Regions from separate parts of the Paraburkholderia sp. BR13444 genome, predicted to be linked through region 2. Evidence: riboswitches for the same ligand, from Rfam matches in the RefSeq annotation. Region 2 holds a riboswitch; the other holds the start of a gene.
What was found. A riboswitch is a leader RNA that binds a small molecule or an ion and turns the genes downstream of it on or off. The one in region 2 is predicted to bind cobalamin.

Region 1: another riboswitch for cobalamin. It lies ahead of cobW (cobalamin biosynthesis protein CobW); the one in region 2 lies ahead of AB3X95_RS34515 (TonB-dependent receptor).

What each region holds. Positions count from the first base shown of each region.
Region 1 is NZ_JBFPKM010000030.1:3,282-11,061, reverse strand. It holds gene AB3X95_RS38425 (cobyrinate a,c-diamide synthase) at 1-47, opposite strand, end outside; gene cobO (cob(I)yrinic acid a,c-diamide adenosyltransferase) at 51-653, opposite strand; gene AB3X95_RS38415 (cobalamin biosynthesis protein) at 650-1,084, opposite strand; partial or broken gene cobA (uroporphyrinogen-III C-methyltransferase) at 1,148-1,873, opposite strand; cobalamin riboswitch at 2,117-2,386, opposite strand; cobalamin riboswitch at 2,467-2,745, shown strand; gene cobW (cobalamin biosynthesis protein CobW) at 2,948-4,039, shown strand; gene cobN (cobaltochelatase subunit CobN) at 4,053-7,780, shown strand, end outside.
Region 2 is NZ_JBFPKM010000020.1:69,289-77,068, forward strand. It holds gene AB3X95_RS34485 (cobalamin-binding protein) at 1-66, shown strand, start outside; gene cobC (alpha-ribazole phosphatase) at 120-710, opposite strand; gene AB3X95_RS34495 (adenosylcobinamide-GDP ribazoletransferase) at 695-1,471, opposite strand; gene cobT (nicotinate-nucleotide--dimethylbenzimidazole phosphoribosyltransferase) at 1,545-2,606, opposite strand; gene AB3X95_RS34505 (ABC transporter ATP-binding protein) at 2,642-3,496, opposite strand; gene AB3X95_RS34510 (iron ABC transporter permease) at 3,493-4,557, opposite strand; gene AB3X95_RS34515 (TonB-dependent receptor) at 4,597-6,528, opposite strand; cobalamin riboswitch at 6,619-6,883, opposite strand; gene AB3X95_RS34520 (ATPase) at 7,104-7,463, shown strand; gene AB3X95_RS34525 (cell division protein ZapA) at 7,460-7,774, shown strand.

The DNA of each region.
Region 1 (7,780 bases), on a different contig from region 2:
CCCTTGGGGGGCGCCCCGAAGGAAGTCCCGTTGGGGGGCGCGGACATCGCTCAGAACTCCACGCCGCGCTGCGCCTTCACACCCTGCTCGCGATACGGATGCTTGATCGCGCGCATTTCGGTGACGAGGTCGGCGGCTTCGATCAGCGCGTCGGGCGCATGGCGCCCGGTCACGACGACGTGCAGCATCGGCGCGCGCGCATTGATAACGGCGAGCACTTCGTCGAGCGGCAGGTACTCGTACTTCAGCACGGTGTTCAGTTCGTCGAGGATCACCATCTGATAGTCGCCGCTTTCGATCATCCGCCGCGCTTCGTTCCAGCCCTTGCGCGCGGTCGCCATGTCGGCTTCGCGGTTCTGCGTGTTCCACGTGTAGCCGTCGCCCATCGTGACGAAATCGCATTGCGCGATCGCGCCGAGGAAATCGCGCTCCGACGTATGCAGCGCGCCCTTGATGAACTGCACGACGCCCAGCCGCATGCCGTGGCCGAGCACCCGCACGGCCATGCCGAACGCGGCCGTGCTCTTGCCCTTGCCGGTGCCGGTGTTGACGATCAGCAGGCCTTTTTCGACGGTGGCGCTGGCCTGCTTCTTTTCGTGGCCTTCGCGGCGCCGTTCGGTCATGCGTTGATGCGATTCGGGATCGGTTTTCATCGGAGGTCCTGGTCTTGAGGGGCGGGATGGAAGGGCGCTACGTCGCCGGGTGCGCTGTCGCTGGCCGCCGCAATCGCGACCGTAATGCCGGCGTGCGTGGTCTTGTGTACGACCAGACGTGCGTTTTGCGCGATTGTCGCGCGGACCGACGCTGCTGCCGCCAGTAGCGCACATGGTTCGCACACACCGTCGACACCAAGATGCGCGCGCGCGGCCGCCGACGGCGACGCGACCGGTGCGGCGGCGATCTGCTCGCGGCTGAACAGTTGCAGCGGTAGTTGATGGCGCGAACAGAATTCGAGCAGACCTGCTTCGTTGGCTTTGGCGTCGATCGTCGCGATGGTGTGGATCTGCTCGAAGGCATTCGAACCGAGAGCTGCGCGCACGGCGGCTTCGATGTCAGCCGCATCGCTGTGCAAGCGGCAACCTATGCCGACGCTCAGCGTTTTAATCGCGCTCGCAGCTTGTTCGTGATCGACTCGGCCGTCGCGTTTGGCCGCATCACGCGCAAGCGCGAACGAGGCCACGCCGCCGATCACGACGATCGCCGGCGAGCCGAGCCCCGCGCGCACGACCGCCTCGGCAAACTCGCGCAGCGGCGCGAGCACGTGACGCTGCTCCGGCCGCGTCGCCGATTCGATCGCCGCGCAGGGCGTATCGGCGGACATGCCGGCCGCGAGCAACGCGCCGACGATTTCGCCGAGCCGCCGCATGCCCATATAGATCACGAGCGTCATGCGCGTCGCGGCGAGCGCGGCCCAGTCCGGCTCGCCACCGCCGGCGCCGTGGCCGGTGACGAACACGACGCCCTGCGCGTAATCGCGATGCGTGACCGCGATGCCGAGCGTCGCGGGCGCGGCGATGCCGGCCGTGATGCCGTTGATCACGTCGACTTCGATACCGGCCGCCTGCAGCGCCTGCAATTCTTCGCCGCCGCGGCCGAACACGAACGGATCGCCGCCTTTGAGCCGCGCCACGCTGCGTCCCGCGCGCAGATGCCCGAGCATTTGCGCGACGATGTCCGCTTGCGGAGTCGACGGATGGCCGCCGCGCTTGCCGACGTATACGACTTGCGCGTTGGCGCTTGCAAACTGCAGTACGTCGGGATTGACCAGATCGTCGACCAGCACGACATCGGCCTGCGCGAGCGCACGGGTGGCCTTCAGGGTCATCAGTTCGACGTCGCCGGGACCGGCGCCGATCAGCCAGGCGCGCGTCATCGCGGCGTGCATGGCGCATGCCATGCGGAGCTGGGGGGAGAGAAGCGGCGTGCGACGGAGCACGCGGCGGTGAATATGGATGTCATGCGGTACGGCGAATCGGGGCGCGGCCACTCGTGCGGTTCGCGGCGGATTCTTCAGAGAGAACACCACGACACACGCGATGCCACGTTTCTACGCCTTCACATCCGTTCCCCGCGGATTCCGGCGGCCGGCGGCGCAACCCGATGCACGGATGCATGCGGCGCCGCCTCCGCGTCTGGCCGGTATCCGGGCTGGCGGCCTCACGCGCTTCGCCTTCCCGTCCCGGTTTGCGAATCCGCGGATTCGCGGGGACAGTGGCATCAAAAAACGCATGCGCGGCACAGCGGAATCGAAGGCGAATCGAATCGCGCGCCGCAGGTCACTTACCGTTGCGGGGACAGCACAGGTTGAACGCGCGACGCGCTGCCTGTTTCCCGTTTAACTGCACATGCGAGCGCATGTGCGGGCACCAAACGCGCGCATACGATAGCACATGACGCCTTGCCGGATAAGCCTCGGCGGCGCTTTCCGGCGCCCCGCGTTCCTTGACTGCGCATGCCCGGGGGCCTACACTCGCACGCACTTTGGGTGCTCGCGTGCGCGTTCGTGCGCATGCAGTTAAACGGGAAACAGGGAGCCATCTGCGCTAGAGCGGCTAACCTGTGCTGTCCCCGCAACGGTAAGCGAAAAGCGGTTCCGGCTTGATAGCCGGGCGCCGCGGTGCCGGCTTCGATGTCCTCGCGCAAGGTCGCGTCGACATATCACCACTGGACGAGAAACCACTCGTCCGGGAAGGGGAAGCGGCGCTTTCGCCAGCCCGGATACCGGCCCGAAGAAGCAGAACGACCGCCGCGGGGATGCGGCGGCGCGTTCATGACCTCAGTTCCGCTTTCTGTATTTCCGTTGTCGCGGCAATGCCGTCGTTCGTCCCCGTGTCTGGTGATCGCTGGTACTGTTGCGCGTGCTTCATTCGCTCCATTCGCCAGCCGATGCCGACCGATGCGCGGAACTTGCGGCAGACCGATGCAACGCAAAGGGATGGACCTCACGATGCAAACTCAATTGCGCAAGATTCCCGTCACGATCGTTACCGGCTTTCTCGGCAGTGGCAAAACTACGTTGCTGCGGCACATCCTTCAGCATGCGGGCGGCAAGCGCATCGCGGTGATCGTCAACGAGTTCGGCGAACTCGGCATCGACGGCGAAATCCTCAAGGGCTGCGGCATCGGTTGCGATGAAAACGGCGTCGAGACCGAAGGGCAATTGTATGAACTCGCGAACGGTTGTCTGTGCTGCACCGTGCAGGAAGAGTTTTTCCCGGTGATGGAAAAGCTCGCGGAGCGGCGCGACGAACTCGATCATGTGCTGATCGAAACCTCGGGGCTCGCGTTGCCGAAGCCGCTCGTGCAGGCGTTCAACTGGCCGCAGATCCGCAACGGCTTCACGGTCGACGCAGTGGTGACGGTGGTGGACGGCCCGGCCGCCGCAAGCGGCCAGTTCGCCGATAACCCGGTCGCCGTCGATGCGCAGCGCAAGGCCGATCCGAATCTCGATCACGAGTCGCCGCTGCACGAGCTGTTCGAAGACCAGTTGTCGGCTGCCGATCTGGTGATTCTGAACAAGACCGATCTGATCGACGACGCGCGGCAGCACGAAGTGGAAGCCGCGATCCGCGCGGAGATTCCGCCGCAGGTGAAGATCGTGCGCGCGCAGCGGGGACAGCTCGACCTGCATACGCTGCTGGGGCTCGAAGCGGCGTCGGAACAGACGATCCATCTGCGTCACGACCACCACGGTTCCGCCGACGACCCCGATCATCACCACGACGAATTCGATTCGGTCGTCGTGCAGGCATCGGTGCCGTCGCGCGACGCGGCGCTCGCCGCGTTGCAGACGCTGGTCGAAAACCACACGATTTACCGTGTCAAAGGCTTCGCGGCACTGCCGGGCGCGGCGATGCGCCTCGTGATCCAAGGCGTGGGCCGGCGCTTCGACAGCTACTTCGACCGGCGCTGGCAGGCGGGCGAAAACGGCGACGACGCCCTGAGCCGCTTCGTGCTGATCGGCGAAGACCTCGATCAACCCGCGCTGCAACAGGCGTTCGACGCGGCGCTCGGCGCGACGTCGAACGCGACGGCATAACGGGCGCACCAGCATGCATTTGCTGCGCACGACGCCGGGCGGTTTCGTCGACGATACGCAGGGCGTGATCCGCATCGATCAGCAGCCCGCCGATATCGTCGTGCTCAGTTCCGCCGACACCACACTGTCGCTGCTCGCGAGCGTGGTGCCGCGTCTCGGCGACGGCTTTCCCAGTGTGCGGCTCGCGAACGTCACGTATCTGCGTCAGCCGGCCTCGGTCGATTTCTATCTCGACGACGTGTTGCAGCATGCGCGCGTGGTCGTCGTCGATCATCTCGGCGGCGAAGCGTATTGGCCGTACGGCATCGAGCAGGTCGTCGCGCTCGCGCAGCGCAAACAGCAAACGCTCGCGATGTTTTCCGGCGATCTGCAGGAGGACCCGAACCTGCTCGCGCGCAGTACCGCAAGCGCCGAGTTGTGTCAGCAGTTGTGGCGCTATCTGCGCGAGGGCGGTCCGCAGAACGCCGAGGCGTTTTTGCGCTGTATCGCGTACCGCGCGCTCGGTTGGGGGCGCGAGCCCGAGCCGCCGCGCGCATTGCCGGCCGCGTCGCTGTATCACCCCGAGCGCGATACGCCTACGGTCGCCGACTGGCAGGCGCGCTGGCGGCAGGACGCGCCGGTTGTCGCGATCCTGTTCTACAAGGCGCATCTGCAGGCCGCCAATACCGCGGTGTTCGATGCGCTGATCGATGCGCTCGAAGCGCAAGGGCTCAATCCGCTGCCGCTCGCGATCACGTCGTTGAAGGATGCGATGAGCCGCGATGTCGTGCAGTCGCTGTGCGCGCAACATGGCGTCGCGCTGGTGCTGAACACCACCGCGTTCGCCGCGTCCGCGATCGACGACCCCGAGCCGCTCGCACTCGCCGGCGATGCGCCGGTGTTCCAGGTGATCCTGAGCGGCGGCAATCGCGACGATTGGCGGAAAGACAACCACGGCCTCAATTCGCGCGATATCGCGATGCACGTCGCGCTGCCCGAAGTAGACGGGCGCATCATCACGCGCGCGATCAGTTTCAAGGGGCTCGCGTATCGCTGTGCGCATACGCAGGTCGACGTGGTTCGTTATCAGCCCGACCTCGAACGGGTGCGCTTTCTCGCCGAGCTGAGCCGGCGCTGGTGCCGTCTGCGTTCGCTCGATAACGCCGACAAGAAAGTCGCGTTGATTCTCGCGAACTATCCGCTGAGCGAAGGGCGCATCGGCAATGGCGTGGGGCTCGATACGCCGGCATCGGTGGTCGGCATTCTGTCGATGCTGCGCAATGAAGGCTATCGTGTCGGCGAATTGCCAGACAGCGGCGACGCGTTGTTGAACAGGCTGACCGAGGGCGTGACCAACGATCCGGTCGTCCGCGATCTGCGTCCGGCCTTGCAAAGCCTCGCACTCGACGACTATCGCGCGCATTTCGACGCATTGCCGGCGAGCGTGCGCGACGCGTTGAACGCGCGCTGGGGCAAGCCCGACCAGGACCCGACGCTGCGGCGCGGCCGCTTCATGATCGCGGGCTGGCGCTGCGGGCAGGTGTTCGTCGGCATTCAGCCTTCGCGTTCGCGCGAACAAGGCGACTATGCGAGCTATCACGATGCCGAGCTCGTACCGCCGCATGCGTACCTCGCGTTCTACTTCTGGCTGCGCCACCAGTTCGGCATCGACGCGATCGTGCACGTCGGCAAGCACGGCAACCTGGAGTGGCTGCCGGGCAAAAGCGTCGCGCTGAGCGATGCGTGCTGGCCCGATCTGATTCTCGGGCCGATGCCGCATCTGTATCCGTTCATCGTCAACGATCCGGGCGAGGGCAGCCAGGCGAAGCGGCGCGCGCAGGCGGTGATCATCGATCATCTGATGCCGCCGCTTACGCGCGCTGAAAGCTATGGGCCGCTGCAAGACCTCGAGCGGCAGGTCGACGAATACTACGAAGCATTGATGGTCGATTCGCGTCGCGCAAAGCTCTTGCGTCGCACGATTCTGACGACGATCGTCGAGCATCGGCTGCACGAAGAGCTGAGTCTCGCGGCGCCGAACGGACAGGACGATGAAGACGCGCTGCTCACGCGCGTCGATGCGTGGCTGTGCGAGCTGAAGGAAGCGCAGATTCGCGATGGCCTGCATACGTTCGGGCAGTCGCCGCGCGGCGTGCAGCGACGCGATACGCTGCTCGCGCTCGGGCGCTTTCCCATCGGCGATGGACAGGGCGGCAAGGCAGGGCTCGTCGACGCGCTGGCGCGCGATCTGCGCATCGATCATCTGTTCGATCCGTTGAGCGTGGATTGGGCCGCCGCATGGGACGGCCCGCGTCCCGAAGTTTTACAGCGGGTCAGCGACGCACCGTGGCGACATTGCGGCGATACCCGCGAGCGCCTGGAGTTGCTTGCGGGCGAGCTGTTGCGCGGCGTCTGCGGTGTCGATTGCGATGACGCGGATCGTTCGGGGGCCGTCCCCACAGGCGACGAAAGTTTGCCGCAAGCGGCACAGGTGATCGCGCGCCTGCGCGGCGACGTGCTGCCGCGCCTCGACGCCTGTGGCCCGCAGGAAATGACGCAGCTCAAGCGCGGCCTCGAAGGGCGTTTCGTGCCGCCAGGTCCGAGCGGCTCGCCTTCGCGCGGTCGGCCCGACGTATTGCCCACTGGCCGCAACTTCTATTCGGTCGACACGCGCGCGGTGCCGACCCAAGCCGCGTGGGCACTCGGCCTGAAATCGGCGCAGCAACTGATCGAGCGGCATCTGCAGCAGCATGGCGATTATCCGCGCGCAATCGGCCTGTCGGTCTGGGGCACCGCGACGATGCGCACCGGCGGCGACGATATCGCCCAGGCGCTCGCGCTGCTCGGCGTGCGGCCGAAGTGGGCGCCGGGCAGTCATCGCGTGACGGACTTCGAGATCATGCCGATCGAAGCGTTCGACCGGCCGCGTATCGACGTCACGTTGCGCGTATCCGGTTTCTTTCGCGATGCGTTCGCGAACGTGATGCATCTGTTCGATGCGGCCGTGCAGGCGGTTGCCGAACTCGACGAGCCCGCGGAGCTGAATCCGATTCGCGCGCGCGTGCAGCGCGAACGCGATGCGTTGATCGCCCGCGGCATGGACCCGGTCGATGCGCGCAAGCGCGCCGGCTGGCGCGTGTTCAGCGCGCGACCCGGCGCGTACGGCGCGGGTCTGCAGCAGATGATCGACTCGCGCGAGTGGCAGACCGACGCCGATCTGGCGAACGCGTATCAGGCGTGGGGCGGATATGCGTATGCGCAGAAGAGCGCGGGCGAGGAGGCGCATCAAGCGTTTGGCGCGCGCCTCGCTGCGCTGGATGTGGTGCTGCAGAACCAGGACAACCGCGAGCACGACGTGCTCGATTCGAACGACTACTACCAGTTTCAGGGTGGCATGGTCGCGGCGGTACGGCATCTGGCCGGTCAGCAGCCGAGTGTCTATCACGCCGATCACAGCAATCCGGCCGCCCCGCGCGTGCGGACGCTGCAGGAGGAGATTGCGCGCGTGATCCGCTCGCGCGTCGTCAATCCAAAATGGCTCGATGGCGTGAAGCGCCACGGCTACAAGGGCGCGGCCGAGATCGCCGCGACCGTGGACTATCTGTATGGCTACGACGCGACCGCGCGCGTGATTGCCGATCATCAATACGCGCTCGTCGCCGATGCTTATCTGAACGACGCTGACACCCGCGCGTTCATGCAACGGCACAACCCGCATGCGCTGCATTCGATCTGCGAGCGTTTGCTCGAAGCGATGCAGCG
Region 2 (7,780 bases):
GGCGCGCGGCAACTGTGCGAGGACCTCGAACTGGCGCGCTCGCGCGCAAACAAACCCGCGCCATGACGCTCCGCGGGTCGCGCAAAAAATACGCTCAGTTCTCCGCATGACCACGCGGGTCACGCATTCCATCGCACCAGCGACCACTGCAGCGTCTCGTCGTTACGCCGCAACCAGACGATCCCGGCCATATCGAGCGACCACTGCAGGCAACGCGCGAGCGGCACCTCCAGCACCCAAGACGCGATCGCGCGCATCACCCCCGCGTGCGTGACCACGTACGCGGGCGAGAGCTCGCGCGTCAGCGCGAATGCATCGAACCACGCTCGCACACGCGCGACGAATTGCGCGACGCTCTCGCCGCCATGCGCGCGCGCATGCTCGAAGTTGGCGGCCCAGTCGTCGAGCTGGGCGCGATCGATCGTATCCCAGCGCTGCGCTTCCCATTCGCCGAAGTCCATCTCCTTCAGACGCTCGTCGTGGCTGACCACGCAGCCGAAGTCGTTGGCGATCTCGTTCGCGAGCGCGGCGCAGCGCGTGAGCGGACTCGTGATCAGCACGCGCGGCGCCGGCACCTGCAAGCTCGCGAGCTTGACCGCCAACGCATTGGACGTGACCTCGGCGCTTTCCGCCAACGCGACATCACTATGGCCGTAACAAACCCCCGCCTCGAGCGCGACAGCGGGATGTCGAATCAGGACGATATCCATGCAAGCCCCACCAGATAGATGCTCAATTCGAAGATCTGCTGCGCGAAGCCGAGACAGTCGCCGGTATAGCCGCCGATGCGTCTGACGAAATAACGGCCCATCGCGAAGCGCAGCGCCAACAGCACGACACACGTGAGCGCGGCGAAACGCCAGTCGGGCGCGCCGGGGCCGTTCGGCCACAGCAGCCACGGCAGCCCGAACAGCGCGGCGCACAGCAGCGCCAGCCCGCTCAGACGCTGCGCGACCGGCTTGGCTTTGCCCGCGGCGCGCACATAGTCGAGCGTGGCCAGATAACTGATCGCGCACGCGCGGCTCGCGCCATGCGCCGCAACCATCAGACTTGCGGCGCAAAGCGGCGGCAACGCGGCGAGCGTTTGCCACTTGATCGCCAACGCGATCACGAGCGCGATGGCACCGAAAGCACCGATGCGCGAGTCGTGCATGATGCGCAATGCATCGTCTCGCGTATAGGCGCCACCGAACGCATCGACGCAATCGGCCAGACCGTCCTCGTGGAACGCGCCCGTCAAGAGCAGCGACGCGGCCATCGACAGCAGCACCGCGACGCCCGCCGGAAACACGCGCAGCGCGGCCAGATAGACGAGCGCGCTGAAGCCGCCGACCAGCACGCCGACGAGCGGAAAATAGCGCGCCGCCGCGTTCAGATAATGCGGCTCGTAGCCGACCCAGCGCGGCACCGGCACACGCGTGAAGTAACCGAGCGCCGTGAAGAAATAGCGCAGTTCCGCGAGCGGGTTCATGGACGTGTCGATCGCATGTTCACAGCGATTCGGCCCGAGCTTCGCGTTGCCGCGAAGCGTGGGTTCGAGCGCGTCACGGTTCGCGATCCGCGACGCCCGCGGAATCGAAGCTGGCCATCTCGTTGACGAAAGCCGCCGCCGCGCGCAGCAGCGGCACCGCGAGCGCGGCGCCCGTGCCCTCGCCGAGCCGCATGTCGAGCGACAGCAGCGGCTGCGCGCCGAAATGATCGAGCATGCGCCGATGGCCAGCCTCGTTCGACGCATGCGCGAACACGCAGTAGTCGCGCACGGCGGGCGCCAGCGCATCGGCGACCAGCAGCGCGGACGTCGCGATGAAGCCATCCACGAGGATCGTCATGCGCGCCTCGGCGGCCGCCATAAATGCGCCCGTCATCATCGCGATTTCGAAGCCGCCGAAGGTCGCGAGCACGTCGAGCGGCGCGCAGGCGTCGGGATGATGCGCGAGCGCCGCCGCAAGCACGTTGCGCTTCTTCGCGAGCCCGGCATTGTCGAGACCGGTGCCACGGCCGACGCAGTCGTCGATCGGCACGCCGCACAGACGGCTCATCAGACACGCGGCCGCCGACGTGTTCGCGATGCCCATCTCGCCGAAGCCGATCACGTTGGTGCCGAGCGCCGCGTGATGACGCACGCGCGCGGCGCCTGCCTGCATAGAGGCGAGTGCCTCGGCGTGCGTCATCGCGGCTTCGTGCGCGAAGTTGCGCGTGCCGGGCCCGACCGGAACGTCGACGACTCCGTCGGTGGACGGCAGCGGCGTCGCGATGCCCGCGTTGACCACTTCGAGTTCGAGACCGGCGACGCGGCTGAGCGCATTGATCGCCGCGCCGCCCGCGATGAAGTTCGCGACCATCTGCGCGGTCACCGCTTGCGGATACGGGCTAACGCCTTCGGCAGCGATGCCGTGATCGCCCGCGAACACGATCATCGCGGGACGCTGCACGCTGGGACGCGTACTGCGCTGGATCAGGCCCATCTGGCGCGCGAGCGTTTCGAGCCGGCCGAGGCTGCCGGGCGGTTTGGTGCGCGTATCGATGATCCGTTGCAGCTCGGCGCGCAGCGTCTGATCGAGCGGCGCGACTTCGGGCAAACCGGCCGGGAGTGGGATGCGAGTCATAGGTGTGATCGAAACAAGGTATAGGGGATAAATGGTCAGCCTGACTGTTCGTCATGACCGGTAGGTGATTCATGACGCGCGCGCGGCGCGGGAATCAGCGCCTCGTGCTCGCCATCGCGAATCAGAATCAGCGGATAGCCGAACGCGCGGCTCGTCAACGCGGGCGTCAGCACGTCGCGCACCGGGCCCGCATATGCGCCGCCCGCGCCGTCGAGCAGCAACGCGTGCGTCGCGAAGCGGCGCGCGAGGTTCAGGTCGTGGCATGAGAACAGCACGCTGCGCGGTATCTTGCGTCCCGGTTCGCGCGTCCATGCAACAAGCGCTTCGAGGCAGTCGATCTGGTGATGCAGGTCCAGATGCGACAACGGTTCGTCGAGCAGCAACAGCGGCGCGTCCTGGCACAGCACTGCCGCGAGCGCGACGCGCTGACGCTCGCCGCCCGATAGCGACAGCACGTCGCGCGCCGCAAAGCCCGCAAGGCCGAGCGATTCGAGCGCCGCCTGCGCAGCCGCGCGATCTTCATCGCGCTCCCAGCCCCAGCCGCCCAGATGCGGGAAGCGATTCAGCAGCACGATGTCGAGCACGCTGGCATTGAACGCATCGGCCGCGCTTTGCGGCATCAGCGCGCGGCGCCGTGCGAGCGGCAGCGGCTGCCAGTCGGCCACGCGCACGCCATCGAGTTCGACATGGCCCGCCGCCGGATGCAACAGGCCCGCCAGCGTCGACAGCAAGGTGGTCTTGCCCGCGCCGTTCGGCCCGGCGATACACCAGACTTCGCCCGCATTGAAGGTGTGCGTGAACGCGTCGAGCAAGGTGCGCGCGCCGGCGCGCAGTGTCAGGCGCTGCGTGCTCAGCATCGAAGAGGTGGGGCTGGGTTCGGCTTGCATCATCGGCGGCGTTTGAGCAGCATCCACAGGAACACCGGCACGCCGACCAGCGACGTGATCACGCCGACCGGCAATTGCGCGGGCGCAATCACGGTCCGCGCAATCAGATCCGCGCCCATCACCGCGACACCGCCGCCGAGTGCAGCCGCCGGCAGCAGCATGCGCTGGTCGTTGCCGAACGCGAGCCGCAGCATATGCGGCACGACGAGACCGACGAAGCCGATCGTGCCCGCGGTCGTCACCGCCGCGGCCGCCGCCAGCGACGCGACCAGGTACACGCGCAAACGCAGTGGCATTACCGCGACGCCGAGCGCTTGCGCGGCTGCGTCGCCGCGCAGCAGCACGTTCAGACGCGGCGCGGCTGGCATGATCGCGAGCAACACGAGCGCGAGCGCGATCAGCGCGGTCCACGGCAGCGCGCCGCCATTGAGGTCGCCGGTCAGCCAGAACAGCATGCCGCGCAGACGGCTATCGGGCGCGAGATTGAGCAGCAGCGTGATCATCGCGCCCCACCCGGCCGCGATCACCGCGCCCGTCAGCAGCAAACGCGGCGACGTGTCCTGCGGCTCGCCGCGCCACAGTTCGCGACGCGCGAGTCCGAGCACCAGCAGGATCGACACGAACGCACCCGCGAACGCGCTCGCATCGACGATCCACCATGCGCCGCCCGCGATCATCGCGACCAGCGCGAAGCTGGCCGCGCCGCCCGACACGCCGAGCACGTACGGCTCGGCCAGCGGATTGCGCAGCAGCACCTGCAGCAGCGCGCCGGCGAGCGCGAGCAACGCGCCGCACGCGAAGCCCGCGAGCGCGCGCGGCAATCGCAACGTGCGCACGATTTCGCCGGTGAGATCGTCGCTGCCCGCAGCGCCGAACGTGTGCGTTGGCACGAGCGCCGCAAGCACGCGCGACGGCGCGAGCGGCACGCTGCCGAGCACCAGCGACGCGCCGAGCAGCGCGATGGCGGCGAGCGCGAGCCCAAGCCAGATCGCAGCCGCGCGTTTCGCGTTCATCGGGCGCGGCGTTGCCATCGCGGCGGACAGCGAACCGGACGCGCGACTCATCCGCGTGCCCTCACGCATGCGGCCAACCCGGCGCGCTCGTCACTGCTGCTGCCAGCCGAGCGTGACATACGCACCGCGTCGCGGCGAGTTATACGAGTAGGCCGTCTCATAGTCCTTGTTGAACAGATTGTCGATTTGCGCGCTGACGTACCACGCCTTCGTGATGTTGTAGCGCGCCGATAGATTCACGATGCCATAACCGCCGAGCTTGCCGGTGCTGTCTGGACGCGGACCGCTGACGATCCACTCGCCCCCAACCCGCCATCCACCGATGCTGCGATTCGCCGCGAACGACCCGAAGCGTCGCGCGCGTCGCACGAGGTCGGTACCGCTGTCGAGATCGACCGGGTTCTGCAGCGTCAATGTCGCGCGTACGTCGGTCTTGCCGACATGACCGCTCCACGATCCTTCGAGTCCCTGCACCTTCGCATGGCCGACGTTCTCCGCGAGATAGATGCCGGGGATCGTCTGCACGTAGTCGATCAGATTCGTATAGCGCGTCTGGAATGCGTTCAGACGCATCACGCCGAGCGCATCGGTCGCGTACTGCAAACCGGCTTCGACCGAGTGACTGCGCTCGGGCTGGATCGACGGGTTGCCGCTGATCGGATAGTACAGATCGTCGAAGCTCGGCGCGCGGAACGCATCGGAATAGCTTGCGGTTACCTTCCAGTGCGACGTAATGTCGAAACCGTAGCCGAGATAGTAACTGTTCGCTCCGCCGAAATCGGAGTACTGGTCGCGGCGTACGTTGGCCTGAATCTGGTTGCGGCCGAAGCGTGCGCTGTAGCCGGCGAAGACCGAATCGACGTGACGGTCGGGCGCGGCGAACGTGTCGGAGTCGAGAGTCTGGTCGAGATGCTCGTAGCCGAATTGCAGCTTCTGGTTCGCGGCGAGCGCGAAATCGTTCTGCCACGTGTACTGGCGATTGTCGGTATCGAAGCGGTCGTTGTAGATGCCATTGGTGTTCGATACGCTGCGGTCGTCGCCCTCGGCGAGCGTGAAGCGGGTGGTCCACCAGTCGGTCAGCTTGCCGTTCGCAAACACCGATACCTGACGCACCTTGCTATAGAGGTTGTTCAGATCGGTTGGCACGCCGTACGCATTGTCGTAGCTGTTGTTGTTGTTCGACTGGAAGTAGCTGATGCCCGCATCCCACTTGTCGGTGAACTTGTGGCGCAACGACGCGCTGATGCTCTCGTTCAGATTGCCGTTCGCGTTCGGATTCGCGCCCGGCGCCTCGAGCGGATCGAGCGACGAAAAGCCGTCGCTCTTCGTGCGAGCGAGCGAGATGTTGAAGGTCGTGCGGCCGTCCTGATCGAGCGCTCCGTTCACGCCGGCCGTTTGCGTCTGCGTGTGATAGCTGCCGTAGCCGACCGAAAAATTGAAGCGCGGCGGATGATCGCCGCCGTCTTTCGTGAACACCTGCACGACACCGCCGATCGCACCCGAGCCGTACAACGCCGACACGTTGCCGTTCACGACTTCGACGTGATCGACCTGGTCGAGCGGAATCTGTGCGAGCTGAGCGGAGCCGAGACTCACCGAATCGACGCGCACGCCGTCGATCAGCAGCAGCGATTGCGTCGACGACGCGCCGCGCAGAAAGAGGCTCGTGGTCGAACCGGGGCCACCCGTGCGCGAGATTTGCGCGCCGGGCGCGAGTCGCAGCAGGCCGGGCAGATCGGTCGCGGTCGTGTCGGCGATGTCCTGCTGATCGAACTGCGTGGTCTGCGGGATCGCATCGCGCAACGCTTGCGCTCCGCGTTGTGCGGTCACGACGATCGGCGACAGCACGTTGCCCGATGCATCGGCGGAAGCGGGATTGGCCGCATCGGCAACGTTTGGGGCATTCGCGGTGCTTGCATCCGCAGCGGACGATGAAGGCACAGGCTCGGCGCTTTGCGCATGCGCGACGAGCGGCAGGCTCGCGAACGCGAGCAGCGTCGCGCGGGCGATGGGGGACAACATGGGATGACATTCCTGTGGATGGCATGCGCGGCCTGCTTCCCCGCAGGCCGACGCGTCACGAGGCGTCCCCCATGTTTAACGTTTTCGCGGGGGACGTCCCTCTTTTCTGGCCGGTATCCGGGCTACGACACATCGATCCCGCCTTCCCACGCGTGACGCGCAGTGGCACACTCGCAGATTGAACTTCCAACCGTGCGACAAGGACCGACCTGCATGAGCACATCACATGCGGTCGTTTACCGTTGCGGGGGCAGCGCAGGTTCGCGCATCCGGTTTGGCACCGCGCGCGCCCTGCTTCCCGTTTAACTGCGCGCGCCGAAAAGCGCGCGCGGGCACCAGAGTGCGGGAAGTGTAGGAGCGGCTTCGCGGGGCGTCAAGAAAGGTCAACCGGAGCGCGATCCGTTCTGTCGAATGCAGGTTATTGTCCGATGGATTGCCGGTCTTTGATCTTATGGTCGACGACACGACTCGCAACGAACCTGCATGAAGCGATGCTGTTACGTCTCGAAACGAGACAATTGTCGGAACCTGTAATATTCCGCGCTAAAATGCGATGTCTTTAGAGGACGCAGCACATGCTCACCGAACTCGAATCACTCTCCCAGAACATCGGCAAGCTGATTGCGATCAGCAAGCGCCACAACGAAGCGCGGATCGCGCTCGAAGAGCAGCTCGCGCAAACGCGTGCCGAAGTACAAGCCACGCACACCGAACTCGCGCAATTGCGTGCCGAGCGCGATGCACTGCAAGCGGAACGCGACGCGCTTTCCGCCAAGATCGACGACGCTCAGGTGCGCCTGAATGCGATTCTCGAAAAATTGCCGCGCGCACGCGCAAGCAGCGAACCGGATAACCAGCTCGATCTGCTCGAGTCCGCCCAGCCCGAACACGAGGAAGCGGAAGGCGACGTGAGCCGACACGGAGAAAGCGCATGACCACCAAGCAGATCGAAGTATCGATTCTCGAAGTACCCTACCGTCTCGCCTGTTCGCCTGAAACGGAAGGCGCGCTGCTCGAGGCGGTCGCGCGCGTCGACGCCGAGATGAAGAAAATCCGCAGCGGCAGCAATGTGCGCGGCACCGATCGCATCGCGGTGATGGCGGCGCTGTCGCTGGCATCGGAACTGCTTAAGCTGCAAAGCAGTGTGCGACACGGAGAAGCATTTCCTGCTGAAGAAATCCGGCGTACAATGCAGCAAATGAACGAACAGCTAGGTACTGTGATTGAGCAGTACAGCATGCAGTAAGCAGTA